Regions from separate parts of the Paenibacillus apii genome, predicted to be linked through region 1. Evidence: a T-box and tRNA genes for the amino acid it is inferred to sense, from the RefSeq annotation. Region 1 holds a T-box; the other holds one or more tRNA genes.
The links. The T-box of region 1 lies ahead of G5B47_RS14450 (arginine--tRNA ligase). A T-box ahead of a tRNA ligase gene usually reads a tRNA of that ligase, here a tRNA-Arg.

Region 1 (10,205 bases):
ACTCCAATCGATCATAAGCCCTCCAAAGGATAGCAATTCCAATCATAGCAATCACCAATCATAGCAGTCCCAATCATAGCAGTCCCAATCAGAGTCCCAATCATTATTTCGGTATAGCCACACCCACATATCCCACTTGTCGCATACTCGAACTTAAATGGATGCAGGCTCCCCACTGCACATCGACTCACTAAAATAATTAACACCTGAATAATGAATCCCCAAACAACGGAACATGTCTTAATCTCTACACAATAATTCGAAAAAACACGTTAGCACGCCCAAACGCTGCCACTTCAGAGGCAACTAGCTTCCCCACAGCACCTTAAAAAAGGCGGTTCCCCCCGTTATAAACGGAAAAGCTCCCCATTAGCTAAACAGGTTATTATGATTTCGCCTGTCTATCTAAAGGGGAGCATATCAGTAAGTGTACCGGGGAATTACTGCCCTTTCCCGCGCTTGACCCACCACAGCGGGGCGCGGAACGCCAGATTGATCAGCAGCACGACGATAACGAGCACCGCCGCCGATTTATCGGCAATCTGCTTGGCATCCTCGACAATCGCTTCGGATTGCACATACCATAAATGCACGGCCAGCGTCTCTCCCGGAGAGAGGAGATTGAAGTCCCACATTTCCCCCGAGGTGCTGAGGCCTGCCGTCAGGATAATTACCGCCGATTCCCCGAATGCGCGGCCGGCGACCAGGCAGATGCCCGTAATGATGGACGGGAGCGCGACGGGCAGCACGATTTTACGGATGCAGTAAAATTTCGTCAGACCCAGCGCATAGCCCGCCTCGCGCAGCTCGTCTGGAACAGCCCGCACCGCTTCCTCCGTTACCCGCGCCAGCATTGGCAGATTCAGCAGCGCCAGACTGACGCCGCCGCCGAGAATGGTCAGGCCAATTCCGAAGTACTCCGCAAATATCGCCAGACCGAGAAGACCGAAGACAATGGAAGGCACGGACGACAGAGATTCGACGCAAATCCGCAGCGCTCCGGTAAAAGCGTTGTCCGGTGCATACTCCGCCATATAAATCCCCGCGCCCAGACCGATCGGAATCGAAATGACCAAGGAGATCAGCAGGATATAAAAAGAGTTGAACAGCACGGGGCCAATGCCGCCCCCGATATCAATCTCCTCGGGCTGGCGGATCAGAAAGGAGAAATCGAGGCCAGGCAGCCCTTTGCTCAAGATGGTGAACAGCAGCCAAAAAATAAGGAGCATCACCAAAGCCCCGAGGCCGTAAAAGCCCCATGTCGCCAGCTTGTCAAACCGGATGGACCGTGCCGTGTGCCGCGAACGGGAGAAGCTGCTCATTTACCCTTCCCTCCTTTTGCGTCCCAAAAAACGGACAATCAGTATTAGTAAGAACGAAATCAACAATAGCAGGAAAGCCATCATGTGCAGGGCATAGTTCCAGGTGGAATCGAATTCCACGTTGGAAATCTGCATCACGATGTTGCTCGTTAACACCGACGCCGGTGTAAAGAGAGTCTTCGCGAGCTGAGGCGTGTTGCCGATTACCATCACGACAGCCATCGTCTCGCCGATCGCCCGCGTCATCCCGAGAATCACCGCCGTCAGAATTCCTCTGCCGGCAGCCGGCAGCACCACGCGCATAATGACCTGCAACCGGGTGGAGCCGAGCGCATAGGCGGCATCGCGGTACTTGCGCGGCACAGCGGTGATCGCATCGTCGCTGATCCGGGCAATGGTCGGCAGCACCATCAGCGCCAGCACGAGCGCCGCCGCCAGCAGGCCGTCCCCGAGGCCTTCCCCGCTGGCTCGCCGAAGCAGCGGCAGGAGAACGGTCAAGCCAAGATAACCGTATACAATAGAAGGAATGCCGACCAGAAGATCAAGAATCGGACGGATCAGGCGCTTGAGCCAGGCCGGCGCGATTTCGGCGGTCAGCACCGCCATACCCACCGAGACGGGAACCGAAATCAGCAGCGTGAGCGCGGTAAGCGACAAGGTGTTCAAAATAAAGGCCGCTGCCCCGAACCGGTCTTCCTCCGGCGTCCAGTCGAACGAGAGGAAGAATTTGACCGGCGAGACCTGACCGAAGAGCAGCAGCGCCGTTTTGCCGATAAAGAGAATAACCAGCGCCAGTACGAAACAGAGCGCCAAAATACTGAACAAGAAATAATAGCGGGCAGCGGTATTTGCAAGCAAATGCCGGAGATGGCGTCTGCCCGAAACCGCCTTGGTACGGATGCTTTGTACCGCAGGGTTCGGTTCATAGGACTGTTGTGCCATGCTGTTTCCTCCCAAGAAGAAACGCCTGACGGCGTCTTTCTAAGACGCAGATGCGTTTCTCGCAGAAATAAATGATAAGCGTTTAGCTTAAAAATTTTATATTTTAAAAAAACCAGCCCCCCATGTGCCGGAGGCTGGCCGTATAATGACGCTCTTCCGAAAAAATTGTGCTAAATTACTTCATTGCCGAGATCGGAATGAACTTGAGTTTTTTCAGCGAACCCTGTTGGAACTTCTTGCTTTGTACATAGTCGATGAACGCTTTAACGGCGCCAGTCGGCTGTCCTTTGGTCATGTAGTAGCCATATGCCCAAATTTTGTAAGAACCGTTAATGACGTTGTCCGTAGTAGCCGCTACGCCGTTAAACTTCACAGCCTTCACGTCGCCGCTAACGTAGACCAAATCAATATAACCGATAGCGTTTGGAGTCGTTCCCACAGCTGTTTTCATATCGCCGCTGGAGCCAACTTCTTTATAGTTCTTCTCTTTCTTCACGATATCGCCGCCCGCCAGAGCCTTGGCCTGGTAGTTAACGCGTGTGCCGGAGCCGAAAGCGCGGGTAATGACGACGATATCCGCGTCAGCGCCGCCGACTTGCTTCCAGTTCGTAATTTTGCCGGAGAAAATGCCCTTCAGCTGCTCGGTAGTCAGGTTGTCTACACCGACATTCTTGTTCACGATAGTAGCAAAAGGAATAACCGCAACCTTGTTCGCTACTTGTCCGCTGAATGCTTTAAATCCGGGAACATCGATACTGGCATCCCAGTCGCACGCGCCGATGTCGGCGATGCCTTTCTTCACGGCTTGCGGTCCGGTAACGGAGCCTTTGCCTGAAGCGGCGATTCTCACCTTCGGATTCATTCTTTGGAATTCCTTAGCAGCCTGCAGCGTCAGCGGCAGCAGAGCTGTCGAACCGTTAACCGTAATTTTACCCGACAGCTTTCCCGCTGCGGATGCTCCTCCTGCGAAAGATGCCGAAACGGCAAACACGGCAGCCAAAGCTGTAAATGTGACCTTTTTGAAAAATTTCATGACTGATTCTCCTCTCGGCTTCTAGCCGTCCAAATTAGTTGTCGTTCTGAAAAAACGCCTTATCTCGTCAACTGCACGGATTTGCCGTTCTCGATTGTAATCAGCTTTCCGCCTGTGATTACTGCCAGTTTGCTTCCGTCGGCGGAAACCGCAACTTCGGAAATGTCGGCTTTCGTGCGGAACAGTTCTTGTGCCGATCCGGATGCCGAAACGGAATAAAAGCGGGAAGTGCCGTCAGCAGCCGTTCCGGATGCGATTATTCCGCCGGCAGCGGCCTCGGCCCAGTTCACTTCGATATCCAGCGCAATATTGGCGGTCGTACCGTCCGGCTTCACTGTCTTCAGCGTGTTGACCGTTTTGCCTTCAGGGTCCGCGCTCAAGTAGACTACCGTTCCGTCAGCCAGAATTTCCGGATACAGCTTGTTGTCGTCCGAAGTGGTCAGAGCGGCCGGCTTCGCGCCCTTTGTTGAAAGGTCAAGCTGATACAGCTGCTCTCCCGCCTTGCTATAGTCGACCGTCAGGGAATCTTCCGTGCTGTCGGCGTCATTTTTGGCGGTTCCGGTAATGTTGACGATGTAGACCGCTCTCTTGCCGTCCGCGGAAATATGCAGTTCGGATTTGTTCTCCACCTTATCGGCCAGCAGCTCCGTTACAGTGCCGATATCAACCGAAATCTGAGAAATCTTCTCCTGCTTGTCCCCTTGGATAAAATAGATGATCTTGCCGTCTGCCGACCAGGTAAGATCTGTCTTGGTGGAGGTATCCGTTCCGACAGGTTTCACCGCACCCGAAGTCAAATCAATGACGTACAGCAGTCCGTTCTCATCGGTGAAAGCACCGTAACGACGGTCGCCAGAAACTGCGAAATCCGAGGCTTTGTCATCGCTCGAGAACAATCCAAAGCTGCCCGGATTTGCCCCAAACTTGTAAATTTGCGTCGTTTCGCCTTCCAGGTTCGCCAGAACCGTTCCGTCAGCGGCCCAATGGATCGTATCAAATTCGCCTTGCGGACGCGCCGTGCCAAGAATTTGCAGCGGGCTGCCGAACAGCTCTCCGCCCAGACCGTTAACGATTGCGCTAAGTTCAACGTACAGCTTGCCGCCGTAAACGGTCGGTGCTGTCGTAAAATTGTATTTTACGCTGTCGAGCGTGTAGCTCTTGGAGCCGGCTTTCAATTTAATCGTATGTACTCCTGCCTTGTCCTTCAGCACCAGGCTTCCCGACTCATTAGCGATGCTTGCGCCGAGGGAAGCGGCCAGTTGGCTGATGGAATACAGCTTATATCCGCCGGCGTCTACCGTTTTGAAACTGGTTTGGGCGCCGTTTACCGTCCAAGCCTTAACTCCTTCTTTAACTTTTACCGTTGCCTTAACGGATGCTTTAACGGCGGATGGTTTGCTAACCGGTCCTGCCGCCGCGTACACGCTTGCTTCGCCTGCCGAGACCAGAAGTGCCGAAGCCATCAGTACGCCTAACAACTGATTTCTTTTCAAATGAATTCACCCTTTTTCATATAGGTAACTGCTAAAGTTATTTTCCGCCCTGGTTGTAAAATCTGTTGCCGAGAAATATTTTCCAAAGATGAAGTTGTCCAAATTTTTCATGTGGCTTCGGCCGGATTTCAGCCGTTTTGTTAACTCAAAATTAACGCGGGAAAAAGGATTTACAATTGGCGCTGCCTGATTTAATATATTGAGTGAGTACTCACTCATTTTGATGAAGAACGGAGAGATTCGCATGAACCGTGAAGCCCCGGTGATTAAAGTGGAGCATATTCGCAAAGCCTTCGGAAGCAAAGTTGTCCTGGAAGACATCAGCCTTGAGGTGCATAAAACCGAGACCTTCGGCCTACTGGGTCCTTCGGGCTCCGGTAAGACGACGCTGGTCCGGCTGCTGACCGGAATCGATGAAGCCGACTCGGGGGAAGTCCATGTGCTGGGAGTGAAGGTTCCCAAGCTTTCGCTGCTTTCACAAATCGGCTATATGGCCCAGTCCGACGCCTTGTACAGTGAGCTGAGCGCCAAGGAGAATCTGGAATTTTTCGCTTCGCTGTATGGATTGAAGAAAGAACAGAGAAACCGCCGTATTAAAGAAGTTATTGAGATTGTAGGTCTGGAAGAGCATCTCCGCAAAAGAGTCGATCAATACTCCGGGGGGATGAAACGCCGGCTGTCGCTGGCCATCGCGCTGCTGCACGAACCTCCACTGCTTATTCTGGATGAGCCGACGGTCGGGATCGATCCGGTGCTGCGAATGTCCATCTGGAAGGAGCTTAGAGCTCTGAATGAACGGGGAACGACCATAGTGCTGACGACCCACGTGATGGATGAAGCCGAAAAATGCGACCGGCTCGGAATGATCCGGGAAGGCCGCCTGCTTGCTGAGGACACTCCCGCCAATCTGCTTCAGGCTACGGGTTCATCTTCTATTGAAGAAGCATTTTTATATTACGGAGGTGTGCGTCCATGAGAATCCGCGCTCTTACGCTGCGTATCTTGCGGCAGTTCATTCACGACAAAAGAACGATGGCTCTGATGTTCGCCGCCCCCCTGCTCGTTCTCAGCCTGATGAGCCTCGTGTTTGGCGGCAATGCCTATAAACCGAATATCGGCTTGTCGGGTCAAGCGGCCGTCCTGTCGGAAGCGCTGGCCAAACATGACGCCAAGGTTGTGAAGTATGACTCGGAGGAAGACGGGGTTCAGGCGCTGAAAAACGGAACAATCGACGCAATGATCACCGCGGGTAGCGGCGCTCCGAAGGTCATACTGGAAGGAAGCAATCCGACTGCCAATCGGGCCGTTATGCAGGCGCTGGAGCAGGCGACAAGGGACCTGGGGGCAACCGGGCCAGCTCAGGCGCAGGGACAAAAGCCACAAGGACAACAGGCGCAGGGACAGCAAGCTCTTGGACAACAGGTGCAGGGACAGCAGGCACAGGGACAACTGGCGCAGGGACAACAGGCACAGGGACAGCAAGCACAGGGGCAACAGGTGCAGGGACAGCAAACGCAGGGACAGCAAACGCAGGGACAGCAAGCTCTGGGACAACAGGTACAGCCTGCCGTCCAGCCGCAAGTCAGCTACCTGTACGGCTCCGCGGACATGAAGACCATCGACCGGTTCGGACCGATTATGATCGGCGTATTCGTGTTCTTTTTCGTCTTCCTGATTGCCGGGGTCTCCTTTCTTCGGGAACGGACGACAGGGACGCTGGAGCGTCTCCTCGCCACTCCGCTTAAACGGTGGGAAATCGTCATCGGCTATGTTATCGGCTTCGGTATTTTTACCGTGTTCCAGGCCCTGCTCATTTCCTGGTTCTCCATTCAGGTGCTGGGCATTATGATGGCCGGGAGCTTCGGCTATGTCCTGCTGATCACGCTGCTGCTGTCGATGACGGCTCTGACGCTCGGCACGCTGCTGTCGGCTTTCGCCGGGAACGAGCTTCAGATGATTCAGTTCATCCCGCTTGTCATTGTGCCGCAGATTTTCCTGAGCGGACTGTTTCCGCTCGACACGCTTCCCCTGTGGCTTCAGCGGATCGGGTATGCCACTCCGTTATACTACGGGGCGCAAGGAATGATGGATGTGATGATCCGGGGCAAAGGCTGGACTGCGATTGAAACCGATGTGGTTGTGCTGATCGCTTTTTCACTTCTGTTCATGATTCTGAACGTGCTGGCCCTCCGTAAACACCGCAAAATGTAACTTAGTTCCGCAAATATGGTAAGATAAGCTGATAAAGTCTGGAGGGTGGCCATGATGACCGAACATTTTTCTGCCAACAACAATACGGAAGACTGGGCTCAAGAACTGCTTGCCCTTGGCGGTGAAGAGAAAATGACGCCGAAGCAGGTTGCGATTTTGCAGGCAGCCGTGGATGTGTTTGCGGAAAAAGGGTATGCGGGCACGGCGACCAGTGAAATCGCACAGAAGGCCGGGGTGGCGGAGGGAACGATTTTTCGCTACTACAAGACCAAGAAGGACCTGCTGCTGTCCATTGTAGGGCCGACGATGAGCCGTCTGCTCGCCCCTTTTGTCATAAGGAATTTTGGTAATTTGCTGGATAAATCTTTTGACAGCTACGAGGACTTCCTTCGCTCCCTGATCCGGAACCGGCTTGAATTTGCCCGCAAGAACTTCAAGATCCTGCAAATCCTCATTCAGGAAATCCCCTTTCATCCGAACCTGCGCGAGCAGTTCATGGAGGATATTATGAGCAAGGTTTTTGAAAGGATTTCCGCCCAAGTCGAGCACTTTAAGCAAAAAGGGGAAATCATCGATATCCCGGCACCGACCTTAATTCGCTTTACCGCATCCGCAATTATCGGCTACATCATGACCCGCCTTCTGCTGCAGCCGAATAAAGAATGGAACGACGAGGAGGAAATCGAGCTCCTGATCCGGTTAATTGGACACGGCATCGCGGCTGACCCCGGAGACCGGAGCGTCTAAGGAGCATACCTGCAAAGGCGGCTTCGACCCCCCAAAAAAAACCCGTCAGGCCTTCAGGCCCGGCGGGATTTCACGTTAAGCGGACAATTAATTATACACACCAAGCTTTGGTAATGATCACGAGCAGAATGAACAGTACCAGAATCGCGCTTGTCGAAGTCATGCAGCCCAGGTCTCTAGCTTCACCCACGATAATTCCTCCTCTGCATTGGGATATGTCACCAGATTATGCAGCAGCTGTCATGCCCGTCCGGGAATTTCGGCAAACAAATGAAACGAAGAATCCATTGCTTTTTCCCAAGAAATCGATTATAACAAGAAGAAACATTGCACGTACGATTGAACAACATATTCACAGACAGTCGATGATCGGGAGATTAGTGAAGGGCCCCTGATGCCCAGCGAGCCGGGATGGTGGAAGCCGGCGGCAGACCTTCATGAAGCGCACCCGGGAGACGGACTTCCGAAACGAAACCTCAGTAGGAAGCCCCGGTACAGGTCCGTTATCCTATAAGCGGCCAGGCCATCCGGTCTTGGCAAGTAGAGTGGTACCGCGAGAACACAAGTCCTCGTCTCTTTTTGGAGACGCGGGCTTTTTTTATTATCAGAAGGAGGTTGTGAGGATGTTATTAAGCCGGATCATTCAACAAGCGATGGAGCAAAGTGTTACGCGTGTCATGGAGCGTCTTGGGGCGAAGATTCCAGAAGGGTTGACCGTGGCCGTGGAGCAGCCGGCGAACCCGGAGCACGGTGATTATTCAAGCAATATTGCCATGCAGCTTGCCAGAACTCTGCGGAAACCGCCGCTTGTCATTGCTCAGCTGATCCGGGAGGAACTGGAGGCATCGGGTCTGGCGGAGGGCTTGCTAGAAAAAGCGGACACGGCCGCTCCAGGCTTTCTCAACGTTCATATCCGCTGGAGCGCGTGGGCCGGACGCCAATTCGAGCTTCCTCCGGCGCCGGGGGAAAAAGTGATCATCGAGCATACCTCCGTCAATCCTAACAAATCGATGCACATCGGCCATCTTCGGAATTCCTGCATCGGCGACACGCTCGTGCGCATGTTAAGAAAAATTGGTTATACGGTCGAGGTCCACAACTATATCGACGATCTGGGCAACCAGCTGGCGGATACCGTCGTCGGTCTGCTGAACGTGCCTTTAAGCGGTAAGCATGTCCGGTTCGGCGATTACTGCTGGGACATCTACTCGGCAGTGAACCGGGAATATGCCGTGAATCCGGAGCTGGCGGCCAAACGCGCCGAAACGCTGCATGAGCTTGAGGAAGGGACGGGAAATGTCGCCTGGCTCGGCAGCCTGACCGCCGAACGGATCGTTCGGGAGCATGTGGAGGAGATGAGGCCGTTCGGCATCGAATACGATCTGCTCGTCTGGGAAAGCAGCATTGTTCGGGAAGGATTCTGGGCAGCGGCGTTTGAGCGGCTGCGGGAGACGCCTTATTTTTACCGGGAATCGGAAGGCAAGCTTGCGGGCTGTTGGGTGCTGAAGCAGGGAACGGAACCGGGAGCGCAGGATGCCGAGCACACCACGGATAAGGTGCTAGTGCGTTCGAACGGGATTTTGACCTATACGGCCAAGGATATTGCCTACCATCTCTGGAAATTCGGGCTGCTGGACAAGGATTTCACCTATAAAAAATTTACAGAAGGGCTGTATACGACGGTACAAGGGGGAGATCATCTCCCGCTCGGTAGAGCAGATATCGTCATTAATGTCATTGATTCCAGGCAGGAATATCCGCAGACAATGGTTAAAGAGGCGCTCCGTGCGCTCGGATATTCGGCTCAATCGGATAAGCTCCATCATGCGGGATACGGCGTCGTTTCCCTTAGTCCCGCTTCGGCCGCCGATCTCGGCATCGATATTTCGGACGGCAAAGCCTCATACGCCATGTCGGGGCGTCAGGGCATTGGCATCAAGGTGAGTGATCTGATTCGTCTTATGGAGGACAGCATTAAGCGGGCCCGCACCGATCAAAGCGGACTCCCCAGCCGGGACATCGCTATTGCCGCGATCCGTTACTACCTGCTGCGCTTCAACCTCGGTACCGAGGTCGTGTTCGATCTGCGTCAGGCGACGGAAATATCCGGCAACACTGGCGTGTATTTGATGTACTCCTACGCTCGCGCGGTCAGCGTCCTGGCAAAAGCCGCGGATATCACCCCGGAAATAGTGGCAGAAGCTTGTGCTTGTATACCGGACCCAATGGAAAAAGCCGAAGCCGCGCTGCTGCGGCATATCGCTTTTTGGCCCGACACGCTCGATGCGGCCGGACGGGAGCTCGCGCCGAATGTGGTCTGCGGTTACACGCACACGCTCGCCACGCTGTTCAACAATTTCTACTCCGCCTGCCCGATCCTGAAGGCCGAGCCCAAGCGGCTGCGCTTCAGACTCTGGCTGGCCCGGAAATTCGCCGACACGCTGAAGGATGCACTGG
Region 2 (12,877 bases), on a different contig from region 1:
CGATAAAAAAGTTAACGCCAAAAGCATCATGGGGATTATGAGCCTTGCGATCAGCTCCGGCACGGAGATTTATATCAGCGCTGAAGGCGCGGATGCCGATCAGGCCGTAACCGCGTTGACGAGCCTTGTCAGCAAGGAAGAGCTGGAGAATCAGTAACAGTATTCGCAGCACAGCCCTATTTATGGTATGACCAAAAAGCCCGTTGAGGGCTTTTTTTATTTTTGTCCCCATGCAACATTTGCCAGGCCTTCTCGTCTAGTAGGTACAACCGCTAGTCGCGCAAATCATGAAGGAGGATGGCAAAAATGAAGAAATGGATCAAGTCGGTCCTGTCCGTGTTTGTTGCAGGAAGCTTAATGGCGGGGGGCGTGGCGCTAAGCGGCGCATTCGATCAGCCGGAGAAGGCTTTTGCCGAAGAGGTGCAGAAAAATATCGTCAGTGTCGTTGGCAAAGGGGAACTGTCGATGAAGCCGGATATCGTCTATCTGTCGATCGGAGTCGATACTTCGGCGTCAACCGCCCAGGAGGCCCAGAAGACCAATGGAGCGAAAATTCAAAAATTGACGGCGCTGTTCAAGAATACGTGGGGCATTAACGGCAAGGATATCCAGACGAGCGAATTCTTTGTACAGCCGAACTATACGTATAACGACAAGGAAGGCCAGCAGGTGAAGGGGTACAATGCGCATCATGTTTTGCAGGTCGCATACCGTGATCTGAACAAGGTGGGCTCGCTGCTCGATGCGGCTTCCGAGGCGGGCGCCAACAATATCGGCAATGCCCGTTTTGCGGTTGAGGACACTTCGGCGTTCGAGGCGCAGGTCATTGAGAAGGCGATGGCCAACGCCGACGTGAAAGCGGCAGCGATTGCTAAAGCCGCCAAGAGAACGCTCGGACAGGTCCTGACCGTCAGCCAGAACGACGGGGGCGCGGGCCCGATATTATATGAACAGAACGCCAAAATGATGTACGGCGCCGCCGATAGCGCCGCCAGCACCGCGGTCCAACCGGGAGAGGTGAAGATTACCACGCAGCTTAACGTGATCTATCAGCTTAACTAGCAGGCCGGACAACTAACGAGATGATAAGAGGCTTTTATCGCAGAATTGGACGCGAAAAAGCCTCTTTGCTGTCACTTTACAGGCGATATAATGGATAACATAGGCAGCGAAATGACATCAATGTAGCTTAAAAAGGAGAATGGTACCATGAACAAAACGAACAAGCTTGCACGCACATGGGGAGCCGGAATGTTGGCGGCAGCGCTGCTGCTGGGCGGGACGGTTGTTTCTGCCGGAACGGGTGAAGCCGCGCCGGTCAAGGCTAAGGTTAAGGCCGGTTATTCTCTGGTTGCCTTGAAGTACAATGGAACCCTTACGATGCAGCAGGGCATTTTTAGAGAAGGAAAGCTATGGATTCCGGTGACTTTTTTGAAAAATACTCTGGGCATGCCGATCACCTATAACAAGGCGGAGAACAGCTATACCGCCGGGCAGGGAATCCGTCAGACCAAGCTTACGGTTACCGTATATGGAATTTCTATTGCGGTTAATGGCTATTTTATCAACGAGTATGAGGGCCGCAGCTTCAATAACCGCCTTTACGTTCCTTTTGGCCTGCTCAGTGATTATCTCGGCTACCGTGGTGACTTTAGCGCTTCTTCCGGCAGATTGAATATAATGAACCGGCCGCTGAACAAGGTGACGGTAACGACGGAGACGTATGCCAAGGAGATCGGGGACTCGGCCATCAGGCTGGATTATCCGCAGATTGCGGGCCTTCCGGAAGCCTCCGCGCAGAAGAGCATTAACGATACGCTAAGACAAGCCGCAATGAGCTTTGCCGAAGACGCCGACAGGGCGATTGCCGAGAAAAGCGAGCAGGACCGTCCGTATGAATTCGACTCGAATTACGTTGTGACCTATAACCAGAACGGTGTGCTGAGCCTGGTCATGGACCAGTACACCTACACCGGAGGCGCTCACGGCATGACGCTGCGCCAAGCCTTTACGTTTTCGCTGAAGGATGGCAAGCGCCTGCTGCTCAAAGACTTGTTCGGAGCCAATCCGAATTACAAAAAGCTGCTGAACGAGAAGGTCGGCAAGCTGTTAAGGGCGGATGAAGGCTATTTTGGCGGTTTCACCGGCCTGAATACGGAGAAATATTTTTACCTTAAAGACGGCCGTGTGGTGCTCTTCTTTCAATTATATGAATATACCCCGTATGCTGCAGGCTTTCCGGAGTTTACCTTTACCTTTAATGAGCTGCTGCCAGACGGAAGCAATCCGTTCACCCGTTCAAAATAGTTGACTGGACTGGATATTCTCCCGTTGCGAGAACGGCTTGCCGTTCATATGCTGAATGGTGACCGAGCCATAAGCGGGGAGGGGAGAATGTAATGGTTTACCACTATGCGGCGATTGGCGATTCGCTGACCACCGGCTTTGGAGCAATGCCCGGAAATGGCTTTGTTCCCGTCTACAGGCGGATGTCGGAAATATCGCTCCGTACTTTTGTCGCTTATACGAACCTGGGAATCAACGGCTTGACTACAGCCGAGCTGAAGAAGCTAGTAAAATACAACCCGCTGTTTCGCCAATCGCTGCGCGAGGCGGATATCATTACGATTTCGATCGGCGGCAACGACCTGATCCAAGTTGCGAAGGCGGGGGGGCAGTCCCACTTGCCGTCTTCGGTCTATCAAAAAGCCCTGAAAGAATCCGGGCGCCATTTTGCCGGTATCATGGGGCAGATTCACCAAGTGAAGGCAGGCGCCGGCAAGCCCTATATTATACGAATTGTCGGATTGTACAATCCGTATCCTACGCTGGAAGAGGCTTCGGGCTGGGTCCGGCAGTTCAACCGCCAACTGGCGCAGTATTGCAGCAAGGAATGCGGTTTTGCCGATATTTACGAAACATTTGCCGGACACGAGCGGGAATTGCTCTCGATCGACCATCTTCACCCGAACGGAAAAGGCTACCGCGTGATTGCCGAGCGGCTGCACTCGATGGGGTATGGAAATCTGCACTCCAATTAACAAAACAAAACACCCTTTGCCCACAATTGTGAACAAAGGGTGTTTTCATTTTTATGGAAGGTTAGGCGCCGACGGAGGTTGTATTCTCGATGACTTTGTCGACAAGGCCGTATTCGGCTGCGTCCGCTGCACTCATGAAGTAGTCGCGGTCCGTGTCCTTTTCGATGCGCTCTAGCGGTTGGCCAGTGCGTTCCGCCAGAATCTTGTTCAGCTTGTCGCGCATTTTCAGGATGCGACGGGCGCGGATCTCGATGTCCGTAGCTTGTCCTTGGGCTCCGCCCAGCGGCTGGTGAATCATAATTTCGCTGTTCGGCAGCGCATAGCGTTTGCCTTTGGCTCCGGCGTTGAGCAGGAAGGCGCCCATGGAAGCGGCGAGACCGACGCAGATCGTGGAGACGTCAGGCTTGATGTACTGCATCGTATCGAAAATCGCCATGCCGGCGGTGATGGAACCGCCCGGACTGTTAATGTACAAGGAAATATCTTTCTCCGGGTCCTCGGCGGCCAGGAAGAGCATTTGTGCGATGATGGAATTGGCTACCACGTCATTGACCTCGGTTCCAAGGAAAATGATGCGGTCCTTCAGCAGGCGGGAATAGATGTCATACGCCCGCTCGCCGCGGTTGCTTTGTTCTACGACCATAGGAATGTAACTCACGTGGAAAACCTCCTTAGAATTAGATCTTCAAAATGGATGTTTCTTCATTAACTCTTACCGTATTACCCACATGATAAACAAATTCAAACAAAAAGTCAAAGAAAGTCAAACTGTCCTCACAAAAAAAGCGCCATCTCATGGCGCTGGGTTAAATACACAAGGTTTGGTTAATCAAATAATGTGGCGCGCCCGCCAAGAATCGAACTTGGATCTCAGGCTTCGGAGGCCTACGTCATATCCATTGGACCACGGGCGCAACAGAAATTATTATAATATAAAATTCGAAGCATTGCAACTCCCAATTATTGATACAGATCTCTGGCAGCGATCTTTCGTCAACGCAATGCCAATGTCGATGCGGATGTCGATGCATAAGAAGAAAAGAGGTTGTGAATTCTAGTTTCGGAGCCCTTGCGTTCAGGGCAATATTTGGGTAGAATATTGGTGGGACTTAAAAAGTTAACCCGGGACGTTTTAAGACCATAGAGAAGGGGAAGACGAGAAAGACGAAGTTGCAGGAGTGAAAGCATGCGTAATTTATTGGAAATCCAAAAGCAGCTTCTGCCTGATCTCATGGAAACCCTCAAAAGACGGTATACGATTCTTCATCAGATCCTGTTGTCGGATATTATCGGCCGCAGAACGCTTGCCGCTTCGCTTGATATGACCGAGCGGGTGCTTCGTGCGGAAACGGACCTTCTGAAGTCGCAGGGGCTCATTGAGATCGAGAGTGTTGGCATGCGCATCAGCGATGCCGGACGGAAACTGCTTGATTTGCTCGAGCCTGTGGCCAAAAGCCTCTTTGGCCTTGATGATCTGGAAGAGAAAATTCGTTCAAGCTACGGTTTGAAGAAGGTTATCGTGGTGCCGGGAGATTGTGAGGCTTCACCTTTTACCAAGAGAGAGCTGGGAAGAGCCGGGGCCAGAGCGCTGCTGAGCGTGCTGAATACCGACGATACGGTTGCCGTTACCGGCGGTTCGACATTGTACGAATTGGCGGAGCAGATGACCTCTCCAATGTCCTTGTCTTACAAAGAAGTCTTGATTGTACCGGCAAGAGGCGGGCTTGGAGAGAGTGTGGAATTTCAGGCCAATACCATCGCTTCAACGATGGCCAAGCGGATCGGAGCGCATTACCGGCTGCTGCATGTGCCGGACTTGCTAAGCGAGGATGCCTATCAATCGCTGGCGCATGAACCGAATATTTCAGAAATTGTACAGATTATCCGCCGTTCGAGAATTATCGTGCATGGAATCGGAGATGCTGTGGAAATGACTCGCCGCAGAAACCTGGACGAGGAAACCGTTAGTAAGATCAAGGATGCGGGCGCCGTTGCCGAATCCTTCGGTCACTACTTTAACGAACAGGGCAAGGTCGTTCATTCCATGCTGACCATGGGACTTCGTCTTGAGGATATTCTTCGGACGGAAGTCGTTATCGGCATAGCCGGAGGAAAGCGCAAGGCTAAAGCCATCCACGCCGTGCTAAGGTTCGGCCAAGAGGACATACTCGTCATAGATGAAGCCGCAGCGGCTGAAATCGTCAGGGAGATCGACGAATATAGCGCTGCCTCCGAGCAGATTCGGCATTAGACGAGCATTGGCATTTTTTATGCTTTATACTTAACTTGTTGTCTTGATAAGCCTTAGGCTTGTCTTGAATAAATAAAAACGAATTTTAGGAGGAACTATTCAATGACTGTAAAAGTAGGTATTAACGGATTTGGACGTATTGGCCGCCTCGCATTCCGCCGTATTCAAGACGTGGAAGGAATCGAAGTTGTAGCGATCAATGACCTGACCGATGCCAAGATGCTGGCGCACTTGTTGAAATATGATACAACTCAAGGCAAATTCCAAGGCGAAGTTGAAGTTCATGACGGATTCTTCAAAGTGAATGGCCAAGATGTTAAGGTTCTGGCTAACCGCAACCCTGAAGAACTGCCTTGGGGCGACCTGGGCGTAGATATCGTTCTGGAGTGCACAGGCTTCTTCACTTCCAAAGAAAAAGCTGAGCTTCACCTGAAAGGCGGAGCGAAAAAAGTTGTTATCTCCGCACCTGCTACAGGCGACATGAAAACTGTTGTATACAACGTTAACCATGACGTTCTCGACGGTTCCGAAACTGTTATTTCCGGCGCATCCTGCACAACGAACTGCCTGGCTCCTATGGCCAAAGTTCTGAACGACAAGTTCGGTGTGGTTGAAGGCCTGATGACTACAATCCACGCCTACACTGGCGACCAAAACACACTGGACGCTCCGCATGCCAAAGGCGACTTCAGACGTGCCCGCGCTGCTGCCGAGAACATTATCCCTAACACGACTGGCGCTGCAAAAGCAATCGGCCTGGTTATTCCTGAGCTGAAAGGCAAACTCGACGGTGCCGCTCAACGCGTACCGGTACCTACAGGTTCCCTGACAGAGCTGGTTACTGTTCTGGAGAAGAACGTAACGGTAGACGAAATTAATGCGGCAATGAAAGAAGCTTCCGATCCGGAAACTTACGGCTACACGGAAGACGAAATCGTATCCTCCGACATCAAAGGCCTGACTTTCGGTTCCCTGTTCGATGCTACGCAAACTAAAGTTCTGTCCGTTGGCGACAAGCAGCTCGTTAAGACTGTAGCTTGGTACGACAACGAAATGTCCTACACTGCCCAGCTCGTTCGTACGCTGGAACACTTCGCAAAACTGACTAAATAATTTAAAGATTTTAAATAGCATCATCCATAGAGCGGAAACAGCAGTTCATTGTTTCCGCTCTTTTCCGAAATACAAGACAATCGCAGCACATTTCGCCTAATCGTATGTTATAGTTCTTTCGGAAAAACGGATGCCATCCTTTAGAAGGTCGCAGCCGTTTCTTCTTGATGCAAACTCTATGCGGTGCCCCTGTAATTCCAAGAGTGGAACAATTTCGGGTGTGGAGGTTAAAAGTCATGAGCAAAAAAAGTGTCCGTGATGTAGAAGTAACAGGTAAACGCGTATTCGTGCGCGTGGATTTCAACGTGCCGCTGGAAGATGGCAAAATCACCGACGACACGCGTATCCGCGAGACGCTGCCGACGATCAAATATTTGATCGAGAACGGAGCCAAAATCATTCTGGCGAGCCATATGGGCCGTCCTAAAGGCCAATTCGTCGATTCCATGCGTCTGACTCCGGCTGCGGAGCGTCTGTCCGAGCTTCTGGGCAAACCGGTTGCCAAAGCTGACGAAGCGGTTGGCGATGCGGTAAAAGTGAAAGTTGCCGAACTGAAAGACGGCGACGTTCTGGTACTTGAAAATGTCCGTTTCTATCCGGGCGAAGAGAAGAACGACCCGGAGCTTGCTAAGCAGTTCTCCGAGCTTGCCGATCTGTTTGTCAACGACGCATTCGGCGCGGCGCACCGCGCGCATGCTTCGACCGAAGGCATCGCCCACTATCTGCCAGCTGTGTCCGGACTTCTGATGGAGAAAGAATTGTCCGTACTCGGCAAAGCCCTGTCCAATCCGGAACGTCCTTTCACCGCAATCATCGGCGGTTCGAAAGTTAAAGACAAGATTGACGTTATCGACAACCTGCTGACGCTGGCCGACAACGTGCTGATCGGTGGAGGTCTGTCTTATACGTTCTCCAAAGCTCAAGGCTATGAAGTCGGAAAATCCCTGCTTGACGAGGAAAAAATCGACACCGCTCTTGGCTTTATCGAAAAAGCTAAGAAGCTCGGCAAGAACTTCCTGCTGCCGGTTGACGTTGTAGTGGCCGACAAATTCGGAGCCGATGCGAACACGAAGACCGTCGACATTAACGAAATCCCTGCTGACTGGATGGGCCTGGATATTGGTCCGAAGACCGCCGCACTGTATGCGGACGTCATCAAGAACTCCAAGCTGGTCGTTTGGAACGGACCGATGGGCGTATTTGAAATCGATATTTTCGCAGAAGGTACGAAAGCAGTTGCTGAAGCCTGCGCGAAAACCGAAGGCTACACCGTTATCGGCGGCGGCGACTCCGCAGCTGCGGCTGAGAAGTTCAAGCTGGCCGATCAAATGGACCATATCTCCACCGGCGGCGGCGCATCGCTTGAATTTATGGAAGGCAAGGCTCTTCCTGGTGTAGTGGCGCTGAACGACAAGTAAGAGTTATAAAGGGAGGCAAGCTTTGCTATGAGTAGAACACCAATCATTGCCGGCAACTGGAAGATGTTCAAGACAGTTCCGGAAGCTGAAAGCTTTTTCGCCGAGGTTAAAGGCGCGGCGGAAGTTGAAGGCGTAGAGACGGTAATCTGCGCTCCATTCACCAATCTGCCGGCTCTGACGAAAGCGGCTCAAGGTACGAGCATCAAAATCGGCGCCCAAAACCTTCATTTCGAGGACAACGGCGCTTACACAGGCGAAATCAGCGGTGTGATGCTGAAGGATCTTGGCGTGGACTATGTTATTCTCGGTCACTCCGAGCGCCGCGCTTACTTCGGTGAAACCGATGAAATCGTGAACAAGAAAATGCATGCGGCATTCCGCCACGGCATTACTCCAATCGTATGCGTAGGCGAGAAGCTCGAAGAGCGTGAAGCCGACCAAACGAAGGAAGTTTGCAAAGTGCAAACTGAAGGCGCGTTCCAAGGACTGAGCGCGGAGCAGGCAGCTCAAACCGTTATCGCTTATGAGCCAATCTGGGCGATCGGTACCGGCAAATCCTCCACTTCGGCGGATGCCAACGAGGTTATTGCCTATATTCGCAGCCTGATCAAGGATCTGTATGATGAAGCGACTGCCGAAGCGATCCGCATCCAGTACGGCGGCAGCGTGAAGCCGGAGAACGTTACTGAATATATGGGCCAAAGCGACATCGACGGCGCTCTTGTCGGCGGCGCAAGCCTGCAGCCAGCTTCCTTCATCCAATTGGTTGAGGGGGCGAAGTAATGTCAGCTCCAAAACCTGTAGCGCTGATTATCATGGACGGGTTCGGTCTGCGTAATACTGTAGAAGGCAATGCCGTAGCACAGGCGAACAAACCTAACTACGACCGTTACCTGAAGCAGTATCCTAATACGACCCTTACCGCCTCCGGCGAAGCCGTAGGACTTCCGGAAGGCCAAATGGGCAACTCGGAAGTGGGACATCTTAACATCGGCGCAGGCCGAATTGTTTATCAAGATTTGACCCGTATTGATAAATCCATTCGCGAAGGAGAGTTCTTCGAGAATGAAACGCTGGTGGCAGCGGTAAGACACGCCAAATCGACCGGTAAGAAGCTTCACCTGTATGCGCTGGTATCCGACGGAGGGGTACACAGCCATATCAATCACCTGTTCGCTATGCTGGAGCTGGCCAAAAAGGAAGAGTTGAACGATGTATTCATTCACGCCTTCATGGACGGCCGCGACGTACCTCCAAGCAGCGGTCAGCAATTCATTGAAGCTCTTATTGCTAAAATCGAAGAGGTTGGCGTAGGCAAAATCGCCACAGTATCCGGACGTTACTTCGCGATGGACCGCGACAAACGCTGGGACCGTGTGGAAAAGACCTACCGAGCCATGGTGTATGGCGAAGGGCCGAAATTTTCGGACGCATTGCAGGCGATCACAGCCTCGTACCAGAATTCCGTGTATGATGAATTTGTTGAGCCTTGCGTAATCGTGGACAGCGAAGGCAAGCCGTTAACGACTGTTGAAAGCGGCGATTCTGTTGTGTTCCTGAACTTCCGCCCGGACCGTGCTATCCAGCTGTCTCAGGTATTCACGAACGCTGATTTCCGCGGCTTTGACCGCGGCCCGCTGTTCCCGGAAAACCTTCATTTTGTCTGCTTGACCACGTTCAGCGAAACGGTTCAGGGCTATGTTGCCTACAAACCGAAGAATCTGGACAACACGCTGGGCGAAGTGCTCGTTCAGCAAAACAAGAAGCAGCTGCGTATTGCGGAGACCGAGAAATATCCGCACGTAACCTTCTTCTTCAGCGGCGGACGTGACGTAGAGCTTCCGGGTGAGACTCGTATTCTGATCAGCTCCCCGAAAGTAGCGACTTATGATCTGCAACCGGAGATGAGCGCTTACGAAGTGGCTGCGGCTTGTGTGGCTGAGATCGAAGCGGACAAACACGATGCTATCATTCTGAACTTCGCCAATCCCGACATGGTCGGCCATTCCGGCTTGCTGGAACCGACGATCAAGGCGGTCGAAGTGACGGACGAATGTGTAGGCAAAGTGGTAGAAGCCGTTCGTGCCAAAGGCGGCGTAACAATTATTATTGCCGACCACGGCAACGCCGATATGGTATTCGATGAAGAGGGCCGTCCGTTTACGGCACATACGACCAACCCGGTTCCGTTTATTGTAACGGATGAGAATGTGGTGCTTCGCGAACACGGCATTCTCGCGGATGTGGCGCCAACGATTCTGGATCTGATGGGCCTTCCGCAGCCTGCGGAAATGACCGGTCAATCCATGATTGCCAGCCGCAAGTAATACGGGCAAGCTTTTACGATGTACCGCAAGGCTTATTAAGACTAAATCTTTGTTGAAAAGGAGATTGAATTGAAATGACTATTATTTCCGACGTTTACGCACGCGAGGTACTTGACTCCCGCGGTAATCCTACTGTAGAGGTTGACGTTTACCTGGAATCCGGCGCGAAAGGCCGCGCTATCGTTCCTTCCGGCGCATCCACAGGCGCTCACGAAGCCGTTGAGCTTCGCGACGACGACAAATCCCGCTACCTGGGCAAAGGCGTTCTGAACGCAGTTAAGAACGTTAACGAAATCATCGCTCCTGAAGTGATCGGCATGGACGCTCTGGACCAACTGGGCATCGACAAAGCCATGATCGCTCTGGACGGAACGCACAACAAAGGCAAACTGGGCGCCAACGCTATCCTGGCTGTTTCCATGGCCGTAGCCCGCGCTGCAGCCGCAGCTTTGGACGTGCCTCTGTACACTTACCTTGGCGGATTTAACGCTAAGCAGCTTCCGGTTCCGATGATGAACATCGTGAACGGCGGTGCTCATGCCGACAACAACGTTGACGTGCAAGAGTTCATGGTTCTGCCGGTAGGCGCTCCTTCCTTCAAGGAAGCTCTGCGTACAGGCGCTGAAATCTTCCACAACCTGAAATCCGTACTGAAAGGCAAAGGCCTCAACACTGCGGTTGGCGACGAAGGCGGCTTTGCTCCTAACTTCACCTCCAACGAAGACGCATTGTCCTCCATCATGGAAGCCATTGAAAAAGCCGGCTACAAACCGGGCGTTGACGTATTCCTGGGCATGGACGTTGCTTCCACCGAATTCTTCAAAGATGGCAAATACCACCTGGAAGGCGAAGGCAAATCCTTCACTCCTGCTGAATTCGTAGACCTGCTCTCTTCCTGGGTTGACAAATACCCGATCATTACAATCGAAGACGGCTGCTCCGAAGACGACTGGGAAGGTTGGAAGCTGCTCACCGAGAAACTGGGCAACAAAATCCAACTGGTTGGCGACGACCTGTTCGTAACCAACACCGAGCGTCTGGGCAAAGGTATCGAAGAAGGCATCGGCAACTCCATCCTGATCAAAGTTAACCAAATCGGTACGCTGACTGAAACATTCGACGCAATCGAAATGGCAAAACGCGCAGGCTACACTGCTGTTGTATCCCACCGTTCCGGTGAGTCCGAAGACAGCACAATCGCCGACATCGCCGTAGCTACCAACGCTGGCCAAATCAAGACGGGTGCACCTTCCCGTACAGACCGTATCGCCAAGTACAACCAATTGCTTCGCATCGAAGACGAACTGGGCGAACTGGCTCAATACAACGGCCTGAAATCCTTCTACAACCTGAAAAGATAATAAGGTTCTCCGAACCTTTGATTCGGTTTAGAATCCAAGAGACTGCTTCCCGGTCATTTCATGATCGGGGGCAGTCTTTTTTTATAAAAATAGTCTGCAGCGTGTACTGCCATTCAGAAATTGGAAGAGACCGGGCAAGTCCGTTTGTTTTGCCATCAATTAAGTTGTCTTGCTTTGGGCTGTATGGTACAATAAAAGTGCTGTTTATGAAACGTGAGTAGTGAATATCCATAGATAGTGATGCTTAGGCGTAGGGGGTGGAAGGAATGGATATTTTTCTGAAAGTGCTGCTTCTGATTTTTTCTATTGGTCTGATTACGGTGGTTCTGCTGCAAAAGGGCAAGAGCGCAGGCCTTGCAGGCGCCATCTCCGGCGGTGCTGAGCATCTGTTCGGCAAGACGAAAGCGCGCGGCATGGAGCTCGTACTGCAGCGTGTAACGGTTGCACTGGCGGCGGGATTCTTTATTCTGTCCATTATTGTTGCCGTCGTGGTTAAATAACATAGACGAATGGAAAACCTTCGCTCTTCACGATGGAGCGGGGGTTTTTTTGTAACCGGCGGGAAGGGATGCCGGGGATTGATTTCGTGTATACTAGGGTATGAAGTATATAAGACATAAAGTACATACCAGCCGTCGGCCTCCCGCCGCGGCGGGCCGAGGTGACGAAGATGATAACACAAGAGAATCTGCTGAATTTCATGCGGGAAACCGCTTATAAACCAATGACGTATGAGGAATTGATCGACCATTTTCATTTCGCGGAAGAAGAGAAGCTGAAGGAGTTCAACGTGCTGCTGAGCACCCTGGAGCAGGAGGGGCGGATCGTGCTGACCCGTACCCGGCGCTACGGCGTGCCGGAGCGGATGGACTTGCTGCGCGGCCGTCTGCAGGCCCATGCGAAGGGCTTTGCTTTTCTCATTCCCGACGACCGGGACCATCCCGACGTGTATATTCATGCCAACGATATCAAAAGCGCCATGAACGGCGACATCGTGCTTGTCCGGATTACATCGCGCAGTCATGCCGGTGGCCGGATGGAGGGCGAAGTGGTGCGTATTGTGCGCCGGGGCGTGCTGCAAACGGTCGGCGTGTTTCAGAATCTGGAGACTTATGGCTTTGTGCTGCCGGATGATAAGCGGATCAACCGCGATATTTTTATCCCGAAGGAATCGTTTAACGGTGCGGTAGACGGTGAAAAAGTCGTGGTCCGCATCGTGAATTATCCGGAAGGCCGTGCGGCGGCGGAAGGGGAAATTATCGAGATTCTGGGACATAAAGACGATCCCGGCGTCGATATTTTATCGGTTATCCGCAAGCATCAGCTGCCGGAAGCTTTCCCCGAAGAGGTTATGGCCGAAGCGCTT

Region 2: it encodes a tRNA-Arg, which carries the amino acid that the T-box ahead of G5B47_RS14450 (arginine--tRNA ligase) is inferred to sense. The anticodon was not compared.

Annotation. Positions count from the first base shown of each region.
Region 1 is NZ_JAAKGU010000006.1:81,911-92,115, forward strand. Features, by position in the region: gene pstA (phosphate ABC transporter permease PstA) at 441-1,322, opposite strand; gene pstC (phosphate ABC transporter permease subunit PstC) at 1,323-2,264, opposite strand; gene G5B47_RS14420 (phosphate ABC transporter substrate-binding protein) at 2,440-3,297, opposite strand; gene G5B47_RS14425 (stalk domain-containing protein) at 3,357-4,790, opposite strand; gene G5B47_RS14430 (ABC transporter ATP-binding protein) at 5,035-5,766, shown strand; gene G5B47_RS14435 (ABC transporter permease) at 5,763-7,001, shown strand; gene G5B47_RS14440 (TetR/AcrR family transcriptional regulator) at 7,053-7,748, shown strand; gene G5B47_RS14445 (YjcZ family sporulation protein) at 7,840-7,938, opposite strand; T-box leader at 8,105-8,328, shown strand; gene G5B47_RS14450 (arginine--tRNA ligase) at 8,372-10,205, shown strand, end outside.
Region 2 is NZ_JAAKGU010000015.1:46,301-59,177, reverse strand. Features, by position in the region: gene G5B47_RS23350 (HPr family phosphocarrier protein) at 1-157, shown strand, start outside; gene G5B47_RS23345 (SIMPL domain-containing protein) at 307-1,062, shown strand; gene G5B47_RS23340 (DUF3298 and DUF4163 domain-containing protein) at 1,210-2,307, shown strand; gene G5B47_RS23335 (GDSL-type esterase/lipase family protein) at 2,400-3,041, shown strand; gene clpP (ATP-dependent Clp endopeptidase proteolytic subunit ClpP) at 3,103-3,699, opposite strand; tRNA gene G5B47_RS23325 (tRNA-Arg) at 3,881-3,955, opposite strand; gene G5B47_RS23320 (sugar-binding transcriptional regulator) at 4,228-5,292, shown strand; gene gap (type I glyceraldehyde-3-phosphate dehydrogenase) at 5,395-6,405, shown strand; gene G5B47_RS23310 (phosphoglycerate kinase) at 6,642-7,823, shown strand; gene tpiA (triose-phosphate isomerase) at 7,851-8,606, shown strand; gene gpmI (2,3-bisphosphoglycerate-independent phosphoglycerate mutase) at 8,606-10,150, shown strand; gene eno (phosphopyruvate hydratase) at 10,225-11,511, shown strand; gene secG (preprotein translocase subunit SecG) at 11,778-12,011, shown strand; gene rnr (ribonuclease R) at 12,182-12,877, shown strand, end outside.